3 regions of the Lujinxingia sediminis genome follow, and region 2 is predicted to be linked to each of the others. Evidence: riboswitches for the same ligand, from Rfam matches in the RefSeq annotation. Region 2 holds a riboswitch; each other region holds the start of a gene.
What was found. Region 2 has a riboswitch for cobalamin ahead of EA187_RS18885 (aspartate aminotransferase family protein). Riboswitches for the same ligand answer to the same signal wherever they lie in the genome.

Region 1 (6,792 bases), on a different contig from region 2:
GGATGGCGTCGAGCCTGCGCACGGGCACGCCCTGGGTGCGGGCGACCAGGGGATCGAGGCTGGCGAAGACAAAGGCGCGAAAGGCAACGAGCTGGGTGAAGACCACGAGCAGCGTGGCGCCGAGGATGGCGTAGAGATCGCTTTCGCGCACGAGCACCGCCGAGCCGTGAAGCACCGCTTCGACTTCGTGGAGTTCGTGGGCGATCAGCGGACCCAGCAGCAGGACCAGCGCCGTCGGTACGATGAAGGCCACGCCCAATAGCGCATCCCGTCCCAGCGTGGGGCGCTCGCCAAGCCAGACCAGGCCAAAGACAACGAGGGTGGAGAGGAGAATCGCCAGCGCCGGGGCCAGGAGTTCGGCGAGGAGGCCGGTCAGGCCCAGCTGCGCGCTCAGGTAGAAGGCGATGGTGACGCCCAGGGCCGAGGTCTGGCTGAGTGCGGCGCTGACGAAGACGATGCGGCGGCTGACCACGTAGACGCCCAGCAGACCCAGGCCAAGGCCTGCGATCATGGCCGTGAGAATGGGGTCGCGGTAGAGGTCGCCGTAGAGCGCCAGGAATTCAAACATAGGGGTGCCGGCGAAGATCGGAGAGGATCAGTGGGTGTGGTGCGGATCATCGAGACAGTCTTTCAGGCATTCCTCGATGGCGATGTGGCCGCGGCGGTCGATGCGCATGATGCGGCTTGAGGCGCTGCGCGCAAGGGCGGAGCCGTGGGCGATCATCATGACCGTGACGTCGAGCTGCTGCTGGATGCCGTGGAGAAGTTCGATGGTGGTTGCTTCGCGCTCCGGATCCATGGATGCGGAGGGCTCGTCGAGGAGCAGAAGTCGGGGCTTTCCGAGCAGGGCGCGGGCCAGGAGGATGAGCTGTTTCTGACCCTCGGAGAGCTCGCGGAAGAGGTGATCGCAGAGGTGGGCCATGCCCACGACCTCCAGGGCGTCGAGGAGCTCGTTGCGGCGGGGGCGGATGCGCAGCGCGCTTAAGCCCCGGCCGCGGTGCAGGCCCGTGGCGAGGACGTCGAAGACGGTGGCGGGCAGCATCGGGTCGAGGGTGCGGGTCTGGGGCACAAAGCGCAGGGCGTCGGCCGGCAGACTCCAGTCGATGCGCCCGCTTACCGGTGGGATCAGCCCGATGAGGGTTTTGAGCAGGGTGGATTTTCCCACGCCGTTGGGCCCCTCAATGAGCATGAAGGTGCCCTGGTGGAGGTGAAAATCCAGGGGACCGAGCAGGCCCTTGCCGCCGTAGCCGCAGACCAGCCCCTGCACCTGCAAGAGCGTGGGCTGCCGGGAGATATGATCCTCAGGCAGGCAGGGGGGGATGGGCTCGTGGGGGAGCTCTGAGGGCTGGTCGAAGTTGGGGCGGAGATCGGTATCGGCGCTCATGCAACGCTCCCGAGCAGAGGTTCGGGGAAGGGGCTCAGGCCGCCACATCAGGGGGCCAGGGCTGGCTTCAGAGTCTCATAGATGCGCTCGGCCAGCGCTTCGAGGTGCTCGACGTAGCGCTGCCCCTCGGAGGTCTGGGCGGGCAGTCGCAGCAGCGTGGCGTCGGTGCGCTCGCTGAGCTGCTCGGCGGTGCGCGTGGGATAGTAGTTAAGCTGGAGGATGGCCGGGACATTGCGCTCCTGGATCGTCTCCACCAGGCGCGCGACGTGGCGGGGGTTGGGCGGGACGCCCGGCTTGGGTTCGATCTGCATCACGTCGGTGAGGCTGAGCCAGCCGGCCACGTAGGTCCAGGATTTGTGGTAGGTCACGACCTGGCGGCGCTCAGCGGGGAGCTCGCGAAATTGCAGCTCGAAGCGCTGGGCAAGGCGGATGAGGTCGCGGGCCAGATCGCGGCTGCGCTTTACGTAGGCTTCGGCGTGGGGTGGGTCGAGCTCGGCCAGGTGGCGGCCGAGCGCCAGCGCCACGCGCGCACCCTGGCGCGGATCGGTGGTGTAGTGGGGGTTACCGCCCGGGTGCACATCGCCCATCGTGCGGTCGACCGGACCGCGCGGAACATCGGCGGCGACGATATGCGCGGAGGCGTCAAAATAACCGGGCTGGCCGGCCTGAATCTTCGGGTTGCGTGCGCCGGTGATCAGCGTGGGGAGCCAGCCTACCTCCAGGTCCATGCCCACCAGCACGAGCAGGTCGGCGCGGTGGAGCAGGGGAACGAAGCTGGGGCGAGGATCGACGAAGTGGGGATCGTCGCCGGGACGCACGAGCACCTCGACGGTGCCCTGGTCGCCGAGCACTTCGGTGGCGATGGCGCCGAGATCGGGAGTGGTGGCAACCACACGAAGTTCTGCGGAGGCCGGGGAGGCCGCCATGATCAGGAGGGTGGCGATGAGGCCGAAGAGGGCGGTGATGATGGCTGGCTTTCGGCGTTTAAGCGGGTGTGACATCGGAGCTCCATCCCGGTGGAGAGGCATCTGGTTAAGCGCGATAGCTCTGGGCGCGGTGCGTCGGGCGCGGACCCTAACGTTGAACAGCCGTGAATGCAAATGTATTGCAACAACACTCGGAGCGATGCGCCAGGGGCGCGATTGACTTCTGTGGGAGGGCGCTGCGATAGTCCGGCTGAGCGCCTTCTCTTGAGAGATGCGCTTCGTATCAGGGAACCCGGTGCAAATCCGGGACGGTCGCGCCACTGTGTGCAGCGAGCTGAAGGCCAGGAGCCACTGTTTTTTCGGAGAAGCGTGCTTCTCCGGCGAGATGGGAAGGCGGTCGGAGGCGATGAGGGTCGAGATGTTGACGTCGACGCTCGGGAGCTGTGAGTCAGGATACCTGAGCACCATGTCTCTTCGCGACAAAGAGCAGCTCATGACCTTGGATCGGATGACAGCCCCCGGGGGGCTTAAGCGCGTGGTGTGCGCGCTGGCGTGGTGCGCCGGGGTGGGCGTGTGCGTCGACCTTGTGCCGGAGGCTGCGGCCGGGGAGGCGGAGCGCGCGTCTGGCGAGGTTGTGTCCGTGTCTGGTGTGGAAGGTGTTGAAATTATTGAGGTATTGGCGTCGTTGGCGCAGGCGTCTTCCGAGGATGAGGGAGAAAGCGATGACGACGAGGGCGGAGAAGATACCCTGCGGGGGCGCACGGTGGTGGGGGATCGGAGTGCGCGCGAGGACGCGCGCCACCCTTCGGGCTTTGTAACGCGGGTGCGGCTCGGGGAGAGCGTGGCGGCTTCGGAGACGCTGGGGGCGTCGCTGGAACAGGTGGAGGGGGTGCAGCTCTCACGGGCGTCGAGCCCGGGGCAGCCGGCCTACGTATCGGTGCGGGGCGGCAGCCCCCGCCAGCTCGTCGTCTACCTCGACGGCCTGCGCCTGAGCTCGCCGGCGGGCCTGGGGTTTGATGTGGGGCAGCTCGGGGTGGGCGGGCTGGCCTCGGCCGATGTGTTTCGCGGGGGGGCGGCGGTGGTGCACGGGGCCGGGGCGCTGACGGGCTCGGTGCAGTTAAACCCGCGGATGCCCACCCCCGGGGTTCGCGCCAGCGCGCGGCTGAGCGCCGGGAGTTTCGGGAGCGCGGGCGCGCAGGCCGCGTTCGGTGTGGGCGGGCGGCGTGCGGGGCTGCGCCTGCATCTCGGGGTGCGCCGAAGCGAAGGCGATTTTGGTTTTGTCGATAACCAGGGAATCGTGCAGGCCCGGCGTAATAACGACCACCGACGCTTCGGCGGCGGGGCCACCGGCGTGCTGAAGGTGGGCGATGGCGGCGAACTTCGCCTGACCACCCTGGTGGAGGAGGGCGCCGGGGGGAGCGCTGGCCCCTCGGAGTTTCAGCGCTCGTTTGAGCTGGCTCGGGTCGATGATCATCGCCGTCTGGCCAGCCTGCGCTACACCTTTGAGGGGGAGCGCTGGCAGGCCCACGCCGACCTCGGCGCCCAGGACCGCGCCTACCGCTACGAGAACGCGCGCGGCCATATGACGCTGGAGCATGTGGAGGCCCACTCGCGCCAGCAGACGGTGGCGGCTACCGGCGGGGCGCGGCTCTTTGCCGGGGCGCATCTCCTCAACTTCAGCGGGGAGCTTCGCGCGGAGCGTTATGAGGCGGCGGACGGCGCGGCGACCCTGGGAGCGGAGCGTCTCAATGCGGCGCTGGCGCTCTCGGAGGAGTGGCTGCTGGCGGGCGATACGCTCAGCCTGGTGGGGGCGCTGCGCGGCGAAGTTCTGCGTGAGCAGGGGTCGGATTCTTCCATGGATTCAAGGGTTTATGCGCCTGTCGTTCCGGCCATCGGTGCGATCTGGCGGGCGCATCCGCGGCTGGAGGCGCGCGCCAACCTGGCCAAAACCTTTCGCGCGCCGCATTTCGATGAGCTCTACCTCTCGACCGAAGCGGTGCGCGGCAACCCCGATCTTTTGCCCGAAGAAGCCGTGGTGGTCGATGCGGGCCTGCGCCTTCGGCTGGGCCCCGGGGCCAACTCGAAGGCGCTGGAGCTGGGGGCGGCCTATTTTCATAACGCGATCGGGCAGATGATCCTCTTTTTGCCCATCTCGGCCTACGTCTACCAGGCCCAGAACCTCTCCGGGGCGCGTGCGCACGGCGTGGAGGCCACCCTGGGGTGGGCACCTTTTGGGCGCGTGCGTCTGGACGGAAGTTATACGCTGACACGCGCCTACCTCACGATCGACCAGGGAGGTATCCCCGCGCAGCTTCCGCATCAGCCGCGCCACCGCGCCTTTTTGCGCGCGACCCTGGATCTGGGAGGGCTGGTTTCGACCGAGACGTTCCGAACCTTTTTGAGCGACGCGCGCCTTCAGGCCACCGCGCGGTATCGGAGTCGGGTGCAGCTCGATAATTTTGGCAGCTTGCAGAGCCCCGGCGCGCTGCGCCTGGACCTGGGCGGCCGCGCGAGCCTGGGAGGCGGGCTGAGCCTGGGCGTCGAGGTGCAGAATGTGCTCAACGACCGGCGCGCGCAGGACTTTTTGCAGCGTCCGCTTCCGGGGCGCGCGTTTTTTATATCTCTGGCAGTGCTGGCGGAGGGTGAATGATGGCGTTCAAATATGTCAATACGATCAACGGGTTGCGGGTTGCTGTGCTGCTGGCGAGTTTCGTTGCGGCCTGTGGCGAGCCTGTGGATGAGGCGCAGCCGGCAGGTGAGCTTTCGGAGGTCTGTGAGGAGGGAGGCGCAAGCTATGAGCTTTTTGTGGACCCGCGCCTGAGCACGACCGGCCCGCTTGCCAACGACCTGGCGGTGGGGCCGAGCGGGCTGTGGGTGGTGGAGAGCGGCGCCAACACGTTGAGTCTTTTTGAGGCGGAGCGGGAGCGTTATGTGGCGGGGGCGGCGGCGTTGGGCAGCGATCGCAACCCTTATACGGTGGCGGTGGAGGAGGGGGCGGCGCCCTCGGGGGCGGAGCGTCTCTGGGTGGCTAATTATGCCTCGCATAGCGTGAGCGTGGTCGACGGGCAGACGGGCGATGTGCTCGCTGAGATCGAAGACCAGGCGCTCAAAAATCCCTCGGCGGTGGCGGTGGGGGAGCGCTACGTGTACGTGGGCAACGTCAACTACCTGAGCGTGGCCGAGGGTTTCGGGGAGGGGAGCGTGGCGGTGATCGGGCGAGACTCGCTGGAGGTGGTCGCGAGCCTGCCGACGGCGTTTAAGAACCCGCATTCGCTCCGGGTGGAAGATGTGGATGGGGACGAGGTGCTGGTGGTCAGCTCCGCCGGAGAGGTGGTCTTTGGGGGGCAGGGCGTGACGCTTCGGGGGGAGGCGGGCGTGGAGCTCTGGCGAGTGGGGGCGGATCCGACCTCAGCGGAGGTCGCTTCCTACGCCCTGGGTCAGCGCGAGGGCTCGGTGGTGGGGGCGCCCGGGCGGCCGGTGCGTGTGCCGGGCACCGACACACTTTATTTTAGCAGCGCGACCGCCCCGGTGCTCTTTGCCTTTGATCTTGGGGAGACCCGCTGGCTGCACGATGCCTCAAATCCTGTGGAGGTCTATGCTTCGAGCGGTGATGCCACGCACAGCCTGGCGGTCGATAGCGCCGGGCGTCTGTGGCTGACAGCGTTTAATCAGGACGCCCTCTATGTGTGGGATACCCGCTGCGATAGGCTGGCGGCCGGACCGATTCCCCTGGGACAGGTGGACGATCTGGTGGAAGGTCCGCAGTCGGTGACGATCGTCGAGGACGCCGAGGGTATTGACGCCTATTACCTGCTCTCCAACGCCAACTCGCTTGGGCGAGTGCGGGTGCATTGGTGATCGGGTGCCAGGCGTTCGTACACGAGCCTGATCGGGTGCCAGGCGTTCGTACACGAGCCTGATCGGGTGCCAGGCGTTCGTACACGAGCCTGATCGGGTGCCAGGCGTTCGTACATGATTGTGCAGAAGATCGGGTGCCAGGCGTTCGTACATGATTGTGCAGAAGATCGGGTGCCAGGCGTTCGTACATGATTGTGCAGAAGCTCGGGTGCCAGGCGTTCGTACATGATTGTGCAGAAGCTCGGGTGCCAGGCGTTCGTACATGATTGTGCAGAAGCTCGGGTGCCAGGCGTTCGTACAAGGATGTGCAGAGAGATGGTGGTGGTAGTGGTCTAAGTCGTTGATAACGTGTTGAAACATGTGAGGTCTAAATGAGCAGCGAGCAGAAGAAGGACGACAAAAAATTTCAGGACCCGAACATCGCGATTAACCGCGTCTATACGCGTAAAGGCGACGCCGGTACCACGCGGCTGGTGGGCGGTCAGAAGGTGAAGAAGAGCCACGATCGCATCGAGACGTACGGTACGGTCGATGAGCTCAACGCGGTGGTGGGGGCGGCGCGCCAGACCATAGCCGAGGTCTATGCGGGTCATGAGGGCTTTGAAGATCTGTCCAAAGTCCTCT
Region 2 (6,792 bases):
ACGATCACCGCCCGTCGCGCAAAACGGTCGCTGAGCCTGCCAATCGGAAACTGAAGGATCGCCGCGCCGGCGATGAGCATCGCCATAAAGATCGAGATCTCGGCGACCGAGAGTCCGACCTCCTCCCCGAATACCGCGCCCATCCCCAGAAGGGCTCCCGTGGAGAGCCCCGCCCCCGCGCACGCCATCACCCCCAGCGGCGAGAGCGTCCAGAGGGCGCGCGGACTCAGGCGCTCCTGCTCCTCGGAGGGCTGTGGCGCGCTGGTGGTCAGCGAGATCGGCACCAACGCCAGCGAGATCAACACCGACGTCAGCACAAAGAGCACGAGCTCCGCCGGCGAGCCCACGTTGAGGAGGAGTTGTCCCCCGCTTAAACCTACGTACTGGACGACCATGTAGAGTGAGAGAAGTTGGCCCCGTGTGCGGTTATCCGCCCGATCATTGAGCCAGCTTTCGGCCACCACATAGACGCCGGCATAACAGAACCCGGTCACCAGGCGCATCAGCCCCCAGAACCAGGGCTCAAGAATGAGACCGTGCAACAGGATCGCCGCCGAGGCCATCGATGACCACGCCGCAAAGACCCGAATATGCCCCACATCTTTGACGATTTTCGGCGTGAGGGTGGAGCCGGCCAGAAAGCCCACATAAAACGCCGACATGATCGCGCCGGTCGCCCCGGTGCTAAAGCCCTCGATCGAGGCACGAAGCCCCAGAAGGCTCGTCTGAAGACCGTTTCCCAGCATGATCAGCGCGATCCCCACCAGGAGCGCCCAGGAATGTCGAAGCGCGCTTTTCACCCTGCACCTCAGCCTCAATCAACACGATATGACACCGCGCAGCGCGCGAACTGCCGCGCTCTACTCGAATCCCACTCGCCGAGCAAGCACCGCAACTACGCCGTGAGCAGAAGTCGACGTCGATGGCTGCGAAGTCGAGAGCTTCTCGGGCAAGGCGCGAAACTAACGCTGCCCGAGGTGCTCTCAACGCAGCAGATGCTCGAAGAGGCCGTCGCTCACAGTCCCCCCCTGCCCCTGGTCGTTTAAGATACCCCTCACCGAAGCGCCCGCCGGCGTTGTACCGCGGGCGCTCGCCATGCGCTCAGCTCAGGTCTTGAAGCAGACGTTCCAGCATGGCTCCCAGGGTTTCGATGTCATCTTCGGTGACGTTGAGGTGAGGACGCAGGCGAATGGTATCGGCCCCGGCCCCCAGGAGCAGAAGATTCTCGCGATCGCGGGCGCGCTGAATCAGCGTCTGCTTGAGTCCGGGAGTTCGCATCGAGAAGCCCTGGTAGAGGCCGTAGCCCCGCACGTTGTACATAAGCTCGGGGAAGCGCTCGGCCAGCCCCTGGAGCATCTCCACAAGCAACGCGCCCAGCGCCGGAACCTTCTCGATGAGACCTTCGCGCTGCACGATGGCGTACTCCTGAACAAAACGCACCATATCCGCCAGCGTGCCCCCCCACGTGGAGTCGAGCACCCCGAGGTCGTCCATTCGGTTGAGCATATAGACCACCCCGTTGCCGAGCTTCTTGCCGCTGGCCACCGCCTGCGGGGGATGGGGGAGATCGAAGGCGTCAATCGTGAAGAAGGTTCCGGTAGCGCCGCCGGCGGTCTGAACCTCGTCAAAGGCCAGCGGAATTCGGTGGGCATGGCAGAGCTCGGAGAGCTTCTGAAAAAAGGAACGCGGCGCGACGCGGTGGCCGCCGGCCCCCTGAATAGGCTCCAGGATCACGGCGACAATCTCATCACAATAATGCTCAAAGAGATTCTCCAGAACCGTCAGGCAACGCTCCACTTTCTCTCGGGTTTGGGCCGGACTCTCGCTGGTATCCAGGGCCGGAAAGGGCACCTGCAGGTTGCCCGGCACAAGCCCCTGAAAGTCTTTGGTCATCACCGGATCATGAGAGACGCGCGTGACGTTGAGAGCGAAGACGGTGCGCCCGTGGAAGGCCTGATCGAAGTACACAAAGCGTCGAGCGCGGGGCGTCTTCCCCTCCGAAAGCAGGCGTTGATGATGAAGGTTGATGAGGTACTTCATCATGTTCTCAACGGCCTCCGCTCCGGAGTTCACCGCGTAGACCTCCAGCCCCGGATTCTGCATGCACCGCGGGCCGAGTTTATGAAGGGTGCGGTAGTACTCCAGACACTCGGGGGTGAGGAAATCCGGGTTCGCGATCTTGTTGTTCGCAGCCACCACCAGACGCCGGGTGTATTCGGCCTCATAGAGCCCGGGGTGGTTATGAGCGATGAGCTTGGCGCCGTAATATCCCGCCCAGTCAAAGAGGCGGTTGCCTTCAAGCGTCGCCAGGTACATGCCCTCCGAGCGAGCCAGGTCGACGACAAAGGGGTGGGGTTCGGCCAGCACGTAGGCGTTGAGTTCTTTGAGAAGTGCGGCGCTGCCGGGGGCAGCAGGGGGCGCGGTGAGTTGGGGCATGAAAGACCTCGACAGACGTCAGAAGGGGGGCAAACCCCCGGGATCGCGGGAAACGAGCCTGATGTGGGAATGTGGGGGCCGACGGCTGCTCGCAGCCTCCCCGCGCGGTGGCGTGGGGCGAGCTAAGGAAAGAGCGGAGGCCTGCGATCGGTACGATCCCGGGAGGAAAACAAGCGGGCGAAAAAGCGCGCGCCAGACACAGGGAGAGGGTCCGCACAGAGAGGCACTCTGAGGTGGACCGGCGGCGCTCCCACGGCACGGCCAGGTCAAACCGATCCGGGATGGCTCTCCCTCGATCGGATGCGGGCAGGTCTTCGGGCTTTTGAGCGAGTCGCCCACCGATAGGGGGCGCGTGCCTACTGTCCACCGCTTCCCGGCCCCACGGGGGCCAGTGCGTCAGGTGTGGAGGTCGTTCTCAAGTACCGCTGCGGGGCAGCTCCGGCATTCAACCGGATTCCCTGTTCACACGCCTTCAACACAAGAGCAGCTCAAGACGTGCTTTGTCCCCTGGAGCGCCTTTTCCAGGCCTCCCGGGGAACACCAGCATGGCCGGGACGTTAGGCGCTGACTTCAGCGGGTGTCAACGCAATTTGCGGGACGGACGTGAGGAGGCTGATCGGCATGTGTTCGCCGCACTCCGCCCCCCGGCGAAGTCTGGGGTGGTCGCTTGCCTCACAGCTCCCCGGACATCGCCAGCGCGATTGCCACTAACGTTCGGAACACTCCCGACGGCACAAACGCGCGTGCAGACCACCTTCGGAACACTCCCGACGACACAAACGCACGTGCCGATTGCCTTCGAAACACTCCTGACGACACAAACGCATGTGCAGACCACCTTCGGAACACTCCTGACGACACAAACGCACGTGCAGATTGCCTTCGGAACACTCCCGACGGCACAAACGCACGTGCAGATTGCCTTCGGAGCACTCCTGACGACACAAACGCATGTGCAGATTGCCTTCGGAACACTCCCGACGGCACACACACACGCGCAGACCACCTTCGGAACACTCCCGAGGGCACACACGCATGCGCAGACCACCTTCGGAACACTTCTGACGACACAAACGCATGTGCAGATTGCCTTCGGAACACTCCCGACGACACAAACGCACGTGCAGATTGCCTTCGGAACACTCCCGAGGGCACACACGCATGTCCAGACCACCTTCGGAACACTCCTGACGACGCCGGAACGACCGCAAAACGCGTTCGGAAGTGCTTACAAGCGAAAAGGACAGGGGCTGCAGATGGTCTTTGAAGATGCGTACCACTAAAAACCCCCGACCGTTTCGACGGTCGGGGGTCATATGCAGAAGTAGAACCTTATGTCGCGGGGACAATCGAAGAGGAGCGACTTAGCGCTCCTCCCCCACCATCACTCACTCCGCGCCGCACTGGGCATCGAGCGGCGAGGGGTGAATCGACTGGCAGTGCCCCTGGTCGATGGAGCCGGGGATCCCGTTGAGTTGCACCGGCATAATACGATCCGAGTTCAGGCACGAGGTACCCATCCCGCTCTGGCAAGAGCCGACACTGACGTAGACCGTCCCCGACAGGCTCAGCGGCAGATTGAGCGCCCAGTTTCCTGTGGCATCACTCACCGTATGGGCCACCACCGGCCCCCAGGTAAAGGGGTCTTCCATGCCCGCCTCGCAGCTGCGCGCCGGGTAGCTCGAGTACACATACACCGGCACCCCGGGCGCCGGAGTCGTCCACCCGCCGAGCGAAACCGAGCTCTGCAGGCACGCCGTCTCTCCGGCGCCCAGCACCAGCGCATCGGCCTCAGCGCACTCGCCATCGCCACACTCGGCCACAGTCGCTCCTACCGTGCTCGCCATACCGGAGGCGACCTGCCCCTGGCCGTCGAGCGCGCTCAACTCCAGCTCCGCATTGAGCGGAACCTCGATGCAGTAGCCGCCCTCACTATCGCTGACCGCCGAGAAGAACTGCGCACCCACCGCGCCCTCGTGCACCGCGTACACCGTGGCGCCCTCGACCGGAGCATCTTCGCTATTGAGCACCTCGCCACTGAGACAGGTCCCCTGGTCGAGAAGCTCCACAGTGACCTCCAGGCACTCCCCTTCGCCCTCGCCAGAGCAGCTCGCGGGAACATCACTTCCGCTCACCGTCACCGGACCACCGTCCTGGTAGAGGAAGTCAGCGTGGTAGGCCCCCACGTTCAGCGTGCCGTCGAGCAGAAAATCCATGCACGCCTGCCCCTGAGCATCAGTGAGGCTCGTGCCGACCAGCGCCCCCTCAAAGTCCAGGCCATCGCCCTGCACTGTCGCCCCCGGGATGGGCTCGCCGGACTTCGCATCGACGACGGTGATGTTCACGCAGTTGCGCAGCGAAACGGGCTTATCAGCGTTCCACCAGCTGAAGTGCGTGGCGTCGCACTCCGCCAGACGTTGTATCCCCGCCTCGGTCACAGCGCACTCGCCCTCCTGCACCCAGCGGGCCTGCGCCAGGTCGAAATGCCAGAACTCAATGGCGTCGCCCGCCTCATAGGCTTCCAGGGCCTCAGGGATCACAAACTCCACGCGCGCCGACTCGCCATCGGCCAACTGCAACTTCTCGCCACCCTGCCAGAAGGAGATATCCGCCATCAGCACGCTCAAGATCGGCGTCTCCGGCCCCCCCCCTTCCGGAAGCCCGATAAGCGGCCCCGGCATAAAGCGGGCATCTTCGGTGGTCGGATCGAGCGAGGCAATCGTCGCCTCAACCTCTCCGTTCACCGGGTTGCCCTGACCGTCGACGAGGCTGTTGGCAGGCAGGCGAACCCGCACATTGCCGCGTGAGATGACGGCGTCCGCATCGTGGTTAAAAACCTGCGCCGGCCCCAGGGGAAGGAGCCGAAGGATCGCATGGGCCTCAACCCCCTCCTCGGCCTGATGGACCGGGTAGTCCAGACTCGACGGCGCATATCCCTCGGCCTGCACCTGCGCCAGAAAACGCGCCGCAGCTTCCGGCGCGTCGAGCACCACCTCACCGGCCGCATCACTGAGCAGAACCTCCTCGCCATGACGCACCTGAGCCCCTTCGACCGGAAGCCCCGCCTTGTTAAGGATCTTCACCCGCAGGGCCATCGCCGACCGCGCGATGGGGTCTTCGGCATCGGCATCCGGCTCTTCAGCGTCCGGAGCGTCGGCGTCCTGATCGGCGGCGTCCTCGTCGGCGGCGTCCTGGTCGCCAGCGTCCTGCTCATCTTCGATCTGAGGGTCGTCCGGAGTATCGGAACACGCCGACGCTCCAGTCACCACCAGACCGCCCGCAAGCATCATCATCACCAGCCGTTTCATCATCATCGCATGCATCATCATCCTCGTACTCAAGTCTGGGAGCCAGACCCCCTGCATCGCCGCCGGGGCCCGCTCCACGTTTGCGAAACGTCGATACAGTGTTGGCTTTTGCACAGTCGGTGCCAGACCACCGCCCGACACGCAAAAAACCACGCTTCCCCTCGAAATCAACGTTCTTCGCAACGATTGAATACGGGCGATCTTCACCTCGTCTCTCCTCTCCACCTTCACGATCGGAGTACGTGTTTTCCAACCACGACTAACCTTGCGGTCAATACACCCCGCCCCTCTACTCCACTCCGCCCCAGCTCCACGTCCCAGCGCAACGCCACCGCCCGGGATGGTGCCTTTCAAGCGCCCCGAACTCGCCCGAAACCCGGGGCAGCGCTACCGCGATTCCCTATCGACGATGCCAGCCTCGTACTGAGCGCAAGAAACACCTGAGCGCAGCCAGGCCGACGACTGGCAAGGAGATAGGGATGACGCTGTAGTAGCGCTAGCGTCGGCCTGGCTGCGCTCGACACTTCAATCGGAGCTCAAAGCGCGCTATGGATAAATCACGCAGCGACGTCCTGCGATGTCTTCCCCGCTCTCCCCCTGAACGCACCGATCGATGTCCCCACCCACTCCCACCTTCTGGCGAGATCTGACCCTCTGGAGCATCGGCGCCCTGCTCGCCGGCGCTCTCGGCGCGACCCTGGAGACGGCCCTCACCCTCCTGAGCGCGTCCGGCTCGTCGTTGAGCGCGGCGCTGTTGACGTTGATCGCGACCACCGCCCTCTGGACCATCGGCGCCGGGCTGTGGGCACCTCTCTCAGCAGCGACGCTCTGGGCTTCCACAGGACGCCCCACCGCCACGGGGCTTCTGAACCTGGCGAGTCGCTGGACGAGACGAGTCTGGCGCGAGCGCGCCACGGCCGCCGATCACCGACGCGCCGCAACACTGATGAGTACCGTGGTAGCGCTGCCGCTCTTTGCCGCGTGCTCCATCGGCATCACCACCTACCTCATCGAACACAGAAACGGAGCGATGCTCATCGCTGCGACC
Region 3 (6,792 bases), on a different contig from region 2:
ACCCCTCCACGTTCTGCACGCCGCGGTTGGCCACCGATCGGTGCACGAAGAGCAGGTTGCCCGTCGAGATCAGATCCTCGACATCGAAGGGGGCTTTGAACTGGCCGACGTTGATCTCCAGAAACTCAAAGGGCGCATAATAGGCGTAGACGTCGGTCATGCGCAGCGCGAGTGCTTCGACCGGGGAATCCTGCCGGGTGCGGACCAGGCGGCTTCCGGCGTCGAACTGGAAGACAAAGCCCAGGCCGTTATCCATCTGCCCGGTGGTGGTCAGGCGAGCGTCGGCCATGGTGAAGCCGTCGTTACGGCCGATGAGCGCGACGTTGGGATCGTTGCCAATGGCGGTGTAGCCGGCGCGGATGTAACCGCCCAGACTCAGTGTCCAGGGGCCGGCGAAGGAGTCATCATTTCCGGCGATGACCACGCCGCCCGCAGGGGCCCGAGCAGGGGAGAGCGCCACGGTGCCCACCGGGGGCTCCTCGGGGCTGAGCTCGTCTTTGACCTCTTCATCGCTGAGATCGACCTGCTGGGTCTTGAGGATCGTGACCTGGTGCTTCTCGCGATCCTCCGTCGGGTCCACACGTTCGCCGGGCATCACGTCGCGGCGCGCCTCGTCCTCGGCGGCCTGCTGGGCCTGGCCGACGGCCTCATCGGGCGTGGGGTCGTCCGAAACGGCTTCGGGATCGCCCTCTCGCACGTCGGGCGAGTTGAGGTCGTCGATCACGCGCTCGTCGGGGCTATCGGGCTCCTGGGCCCACACGTCGGTTGCAGTGAGGAGGGAGAGCGCGACGATGGCCATCGCCGCCCTGGACTTCATACGCACCATGATCAGGGCCTCTGCACAATCAATAGAAGGGAATCACATCGCGCCACGCGCGCTATCTGAGATGGCGGCCGCGTTCCTATGAGATTCGGAGAGTCGCTGCGGGCGCGCCGGGCTGGAGAAACCGCATCAGATGTACACCACGCCAAAATGAGCGTCCAGCCACCGGATCTCCTGCCGAAGCAGCGCCGGGCGTCGATCCGTGGCCTCTGCCTGGCCAACGCGTCGCGGAGAAGGAATGCCGGGGCATTAATAGGAGCGAGAGCGGCCCTCAGAGAGCGATGTGCAAAATTTTTAAAAAAGCATCTTGACGGAATCTCTGTTCCGAGTATTCTCCCGACTCCCTGACGAGGCCCAGCCCGAAAGGGGGCCGGCTCCAGGAGGAGTGGCCGAGCGGTTGAAGGCACCGGTCTTGAAAACCGGCAAGCGCAAGCTTCGTGGGTTCGAATCCCACCTCCTCCGCTCTAAAAAAGAAAGATCCTGCTTGCAGGAAGTTGTTTGATAAGTGAATAAGATTGAGTGCGGAGAGGTGGCCGAGTGGCTGAAGGCGCTCCCCTGCTAAGGGAGTATACGGCTTAAAACCGTATCGAGGGTTCGAATCCCTTCCTCTCCTTTTCGACTTAAGTCTGTGCTGGCACAGGACATCAAAAGTAACTGACGATGACCGCTTCACCGCCTCGCAGAAAAAATAAAAAAAGTCGAAAAAGAGCTTGCAAGACCGAAAAGGCGGTGTTAATAAAATGACCACGCCGGGCGGTACAGAAACACCGGCAGCAAGCACATAGCACGCACCTGTAGCTCAACTGGATAGAGCAATGGTCTACGGAACCATAGGTTGGAGGTTCGAACCCTTCCAGGTGCACTTTGAAACGCTCTTAGTTCCTAAGAGCGTTTCTTTGTTTTCGGAGTGCGGCACCGCAAGTCAACGTTGACGCCATGTCTGCTGCATCGAGAGCAAACTGAGCTGTGTTGTAAATCCTCGACGATGCTAAAGCATCGCCTGCGGTTTACGCCTTGCTCAGTTCGCTCTCGATATCGCATCCAAAGGCGGCACCATTGTCTCACGGCGCCATAGGGTCTTACATTGGCACGAAAGAAAGTCGACAACATCTTTATGATGCAAGCTCTGGAAGAAGCGGAGCGCGCACAGGCTGAGGGCGAAGTCCCGGTCGGTGCAGTCGTCGTTCATAAAGGCCAGGTCATCGCTCGCGGCTTTAACCGGCGCGAGAGCTGGCAAGACCCCACAGCCCACGCGGAATTGATTGCGGTGCGACGCGCCGCAGAAGCCCTGGGCAGTTGGAGACTCCATGAATGTACGGTCTATGTCACTCTGGAGCCCTGTCCGATGTGCGCGGGAATGTTAGTTAACGCGCGTGTAGGTCGGGTGGTCTTTGGAGCGCGAGACCCGAAAGCCGGCGCGATGCGCTCGTTGTTTGCGATGGGTGAAGATCCTCGATTGAATCATCGGATTGAGGTCAAAGAAGGTGTCCTGTCAGCAGCCTGCGGGCGAGTTTTAAGTGAGTTTTTCCGCACGATTCGCGAGAAACGTAACGCGGCGGTAATAAAAGATGATTCATCAACACAAGAATCATCTTAAGTGCGGAGGGGTGGCCGAGTGGTCGAAGGCGCTTGATTCGAAATCAAGTGTACCTTCACGGGTACCGTGGGTTCGAATCCCACCCCCTCCGTTTGTACGCTCTTAAAGATCTCGCAGGTTGAGATCTTTCTGGAGAGGTGGCCGAGTGGCTGAAGGCGCACGCTTGGAAAGCGTGTATACGTTTACGCGTATCGAGGGTTCGAATCCCTCTCTCTCCGCTCGACACAGGTGGCCGGTTGACGGTTTGCCTGATGCCCCGCTAGGGTGGGGCTGTTCGACCCCTGAGCGGCCAGTGCGACCGCTGGCCTGGCACCCCGTCAGGTCCGGGAGGAAGCAGCGGACCAGGTTCAGGGTGTGCGCTGGCCGCTTGAGGGTCGAGCAGTTCGCAAAGAATAAAGAATCCCGCGACATCTCGTTTGAGGTGTCGCGGGATTTTTTTTGGTTCAAAATTCGGCGTGTTTCGGCCTCGTGACGCTTGTCGGCGAGTTCGATTGACCCGGTACACGTCCCGGTGCTAACAGGGCCGGGCTCGACGCGGCAGGAAGCTGGTGTGACACCAGCGCTGCCCCCGCAACTGTGATCGGTGATGAGCGCGTAAGCACGCCCGGCCTGGATAGGCCGGCGCAGCTAAACCCACTGAGGCTTCTTAACGCTTCGGGAAGGGCACGCGTAAAGAAGATCCGAGAGCCAGGATATTGCTGCGTGGAGAATTACCCCCAATCGCTTCGGGAAGGCAGCGAGAGGAACGCAGCAGATCCGGCGCGCGCGCGTCGATCCTCGATGTCGTTGGCCTGAAGGCCGGGGCGTTGAGTCGGGGTTGTCCCGCTGCCGACCTTCGATCGCCATCCGGAGCATGCTGTGATGGAGATCGAGATGAAGACGCTTAAAAGTCGGGCGGATTTGATGGCGCTGGTGCTGGCGGCGAGCCTGTCCTTTATGGGCTGTGGCGAGACCGACGAGCCGGCCGACTGCGAGGGCACCAACTGCGAGGTGCCCGATGATCAGCAGGAAGGCATTGAGGTGGCCGGCGAGTGGGCGACGAACTTCGGCGGTCAGGAGACGATCACCGAGGAGGTCTGGGGCCCGATGCTTCTGACCGAGTACGACAACACCGAGCGCGTGGCGATCACCCAGAACGCCCCTGACGCCGAATACGGCCCCAACACCTACAATGTGATCGTGTGGACTGAGCTGGTCGATGACTCGTTCTACTACTGCATGGCGGCCTTCGATCAGCAGACGGTCGAAGAGGCCCGCGCGATCGAGGCTGACGCTGACGCCAGCGATCCGGAAAACGGCGGCTGCGGCGGCTTCTCCTGGACGAAGATGACGCGCCTATGATGAAGCGAATCCATCATGGTCTGCTCGCTGCCATGCTCGTCACCGCCGGGGGGGCGGTGGGCTGTGGCGAGGCGGTCCCGCCGGTAGATGCTGCACCCTGGTGGGAGGGGCTCCCTTACGCCAGTGAGATGGTTTCGTTTACGCCGGGTGAAGGTGCCGGCTATGGCGAACAGGCGTTGCCCGACGTGGTGCTGGGGCCGCCGCAGGGCAAAGGAGAGCTCGCGGCGTCGCTCGATGTCTTGAGCCTTGGAGATGGTGGGGAGATCGTGCTGGGCTTTGGCGATCGCGTCATCGTCGACGGTCCCGGTGCGGACTTCGTGGTCTTTGAAAACCCTTTTTACGCCGATGGCGATCCCGAGCAGGTTTTTGCCGAGCTGGGCGAAGTCTCGGTGAGCGAAGACGGGGAGACATGGGTGCATTTTGCCTGCGACTCTACCCCGGACGATGCTCCCCCTTATACGGGGTGCGCCGGCTGGACGCCGACGCAGGAGTACGACGCGTTGGAGCATCCGACGCTCTCGCTTGAGCTCACCGGCGGCGATGGTTTTGACCTGGCGGACGTGGGTCTAAGCCGGGCGCGTTACGTGCGCATTCGGGACCTCTGGGGCGTGGGTGCCACTCCCAGCCAGGGTTTTGATCTGGACGCGGTGGGCATTCTCAACGCTGAGTAAGTTCTTGTAATGATTGAAAAAAAAGGCCGCGCCTCCCGAGGGGGGCGCGGCCTTTTTTGGGGTTCAGACCTCAGCAGATCGCGTTGTCCATCGGGACACCATCAATACCCGCGCTCGGCCATATCTTCGCCGCTCGGGGCGTCTTCGACGATCGTGGCCAGGCCGCTGACCTGCACATCAACGTCGAGGGTGCGGTTGGCGATGCGATCGAGGATCTCCGCTTTGACCTCGGCAAGGGGGAGGGTACCGCGACGGCCGTCCTTGTAGGTACGCAGCGCGACGTTATGCGCTTCGGCCTCGCGTCCGCCGATAACCAGCATGTAGGGGATCTTTTTGGTCTCCGCTTCTCGGATCTTAAAGCCCATCTTCTCGCTGCGATCGTCAACCTCAACGCGTACCCCGGAACGTTTGAGGTCGCGGGCGACCTGCCAGGCGTAGTCGTTCTGATCGTCGGTGATGGGCACGATCACCGCCTGCACCGGGGCAAGCCAGGTGGGGAAGGCTCCGGCAAGGTGTTCGAGCAAGATGGCGAAGAAGCGCTCCAGACTGCCGGCGATGGCGCGGTGGATGACGATCGGGGTGCGCTCGGCGTTGTCGCTGGCGGTGTAGGTCAGCTCAAAGCGGCGAGGCAGCTGGAAGTCGAGCTGGATGGTGGCACATTGCCAGGAGCGGCCCAGGCAGTCGCGCACCTGGAAGTCGATCTTGGGGCCGTAGAAGGCACCGTCGCCCTCGTTGATGGTGTAGGACTTGCCAGCCGCCTCCAGCGCCTCTTTGAGCGCGCCCTCAGCTCTGTCCCACAGCTCCACCTCGCCCATAAAATCTTCGGGGCGCGTGGAGATCTCCACGTCGTACTCCATGTTGAACATGCCGTAGGTGCGCTCGACGAGTTCCAGGAGCATGGAGATCTCCTGGGTGATGTGCTCCTCGGTGGTGAAGATGTGGGCGTCGTCCTGGCAGAACTGGCGCACGCGGGTGGCGCCGCCCAGCGCGCCGGGGAGCTCGTTGCGGTGGAGGTGTCCGAACTCGGCCACCCGCAGCGGGAGCTCGCGGTAGGAGCGCTTCTTGCTCTTGAAGTAGAGCATGGTGTCCGGGCAGTTCATCGGCTTGAGGCAGTAGTTCTGACCGTGGGCCTCCAGCTTGAACATGGTGTCCTGGTAGTGCTCCAGGTGGCCGGACTGCGCGAAGAGATCTTCGTGATAGATCAGCGGGTTGCAGATCTCCTCGTAGCCCTGCTCGGCCTCGATCTCGCGGAAGTAGTTCTGGAGCTCGCGGTAGGAGGTCCAGCCTTTGGGGCGCCAGAAGATCGAGCCCGGAGAGAGGCGGTTGAAGTCGAAGAGTTCCAGCTCGCGGGCCAGTTTGCGGTGGTCGCGGCGTTTGGCCTCCTCCAGCATGAGGAGGTACTGGTCGAGCTCCTCGCGGGTGGGGAAGGCGGTGCCGTAGACGCGCTGGAGCATCGGCTGGTTTTCGTCGCCGCGCCAGTAAGCGCCGGCGACCTTCAGGAGTTTGAAGTTCTTGCACTGCTTGGAGTAGCGCACGTGCGGGCCGGCGCAGAGATCGATAAGCGGGCCGCTCTCGTAGGTGGAGACGGTGTCGCCTTCGATGCCCTCGATGAGTTCGAGCTTGTAGGGCTGGTCTTTGAAAAACTCGCGGGCTTTGTCTTTGTCCCACTCTTCGTATTTGAAGGGGACGTTGGCCTTGACGAGTTTGGTCATGCGCTCTTCGATCTCCTCGAAATCGTCGGGGGAGAGGGCGCGGGGGAGCTCAAAGTCGTAGTAGAAGCCGTCCTTGATGGGCGGGCCAATGGCCAGGCGCGCATCGGGGAACATCTCAAGGATCGCGGCCGCCATCAGGTGGGCGGTGGAGTGGCGGACCCGATACAACTTATCGGCGCGTTTATCGTTGGGTGCTTCCGCCATGGGGCTCTCCTGGGGTAAGAGGTCAATCGTATCGTGAAGGCGTGTTGCGGCAGGTGGGCCGCAGCACAGGGGTTGTGAAGCGCGTCTGAGCGCAGCAGACAGTGACTTAGCCCGAAAGGCTGGCGAGCGTAAAGTGCAGCGAGGGGAAAGTCGACGAGGGAGGGGGCACATGCAGGCGTCGCTTGACGATGCGCGTGTCGATCCCATTGAATAGCCCGGCCCGCGACGATGTTTGAGCCAGTTCCCCCGAGCCTTTGTTCTGAGAAGCCGGGGCTGGCCTGAGAAAAGTAGACCTACAGAGAGCCTGGAGACGAAGTGATGAAACAAAACGAGCGGTTTAAGAAGTCGGCCCTGGTGCTGGCGATGGTAGCCATGGTGGTGGCGCTTTTGGGGTGCGACTCTGGCTCGAAAGAGGACGCCCAGGCTGAGGCGCCCGTGGTGAGC

Region 1: another riboswitch for cobalamin. It lies ahead of EA187_RS17500 (TonB-dependent receptor plug domain-containing protein); the one in region 2 lies ahead of EA187_RS18885 (aspartate aminotransferase family protein).
Region 3: another riboswitch for cobalamin. It lies ahead of EA187_RS10655 (hypothetical protein); the one in region 2 lies ahead of EA187_RS18885 (aspartate aminotransferase family protein).

The regions. Positions count from the first base shown of each region.
Region 1 is NZ_SADD01000014.1:31,962-38,753, forward strand. It holds gene EA187_RS17485 (metal ABC transporter permease) at 1-568, opposite strand, end outside; gene EA187_RS17490 (metal ABC transporter ATP-binding protein) at 596-1,384, opposite strand; gene EA187_RS17495 (metal ABC transporter substrate-binding protein) at 1,432-2,385, opposite strand; cobalamin riboswitch at 2,569-2,790, shown strand; gene EA187_RS17500 (TonB-dependent receptor plug domain-containing protein) at 2,804-4,960, shown strand; gene EA187_RS17505 (NHL repeat-containing protein) at 4,957-6,168, shown strand; gene EA187_RS17510 (cob(I)yrinic acid a,c-diamide adenosyltransferase) at 6,540-6,792, shown strand, end outside.
Region 2 is NZ_SADD01000018.1:47,854-54,645, forward strand. It holds gene EA187_RS18880 (MFS transporter) at 1-800, opposite strand, end outside; gene EA187_RS18885 (aspartate aminotransferase family protein) at 1,102-2,436, opposite strand; cobalamin riboswitch at 2,725-2,939, opposite strand; gene EA187_RS18890 (hypothetical protein) at 3,180-3,719, shown strand; gene EA187_RS18895 (peptidase associated/transthyretin-like domain-containing protein) at 3,825-5,750, opposite strand; gene EA187_RS18900 (sulfatase) at 6,358-6,792, shown strand, end outside.
Region 3 is NZ_SADD01000005.1:53,984-60,775, forward strand. It holds gene EA187_RS10615 (porin) at 1-826, opposite strand, end outside; tRNA gene EA187_RS10620 (tRNA-Ser) at 1,203-1,285, shown strand; tRNA gene EA187_RS10625 (tRNA-Ser) at 1,347-1,436, shown strand; tRNA gene EA187_RS10630 (tRNA-Arg) at 1,612-1,685, shown strand; gene tadA (tRNA adenosine(34) deaminase TadA) at 1,908-2,420, shown strand; tRNA gene EA187_RS10640 (tRNA-Ser) at 2,425-2,511, shown strand; tRNA gene EA187_RS10645 (tRNA-Ser) at 2,552-2,638, shown strand; RNA gene ffs (signal recognition particle sRNA small type) at 2,703-2,793, shown strand; cobalamin riboswitch at 2,907-3,138, shown strand; gene EA187_RS10655 (hypothetical protein) at 3,294-3,761, shown strand; gene EA187_RS10660 (hypothetical protein) at 3,758-4,432, shown strand; gene thrS (threonine--tRNA ligase) at 4,534-6,348, opposite strand; gene EA187_RS10670 (thioredoxin domain-containing protein) at 6,667-6,792, shown strand, end outside.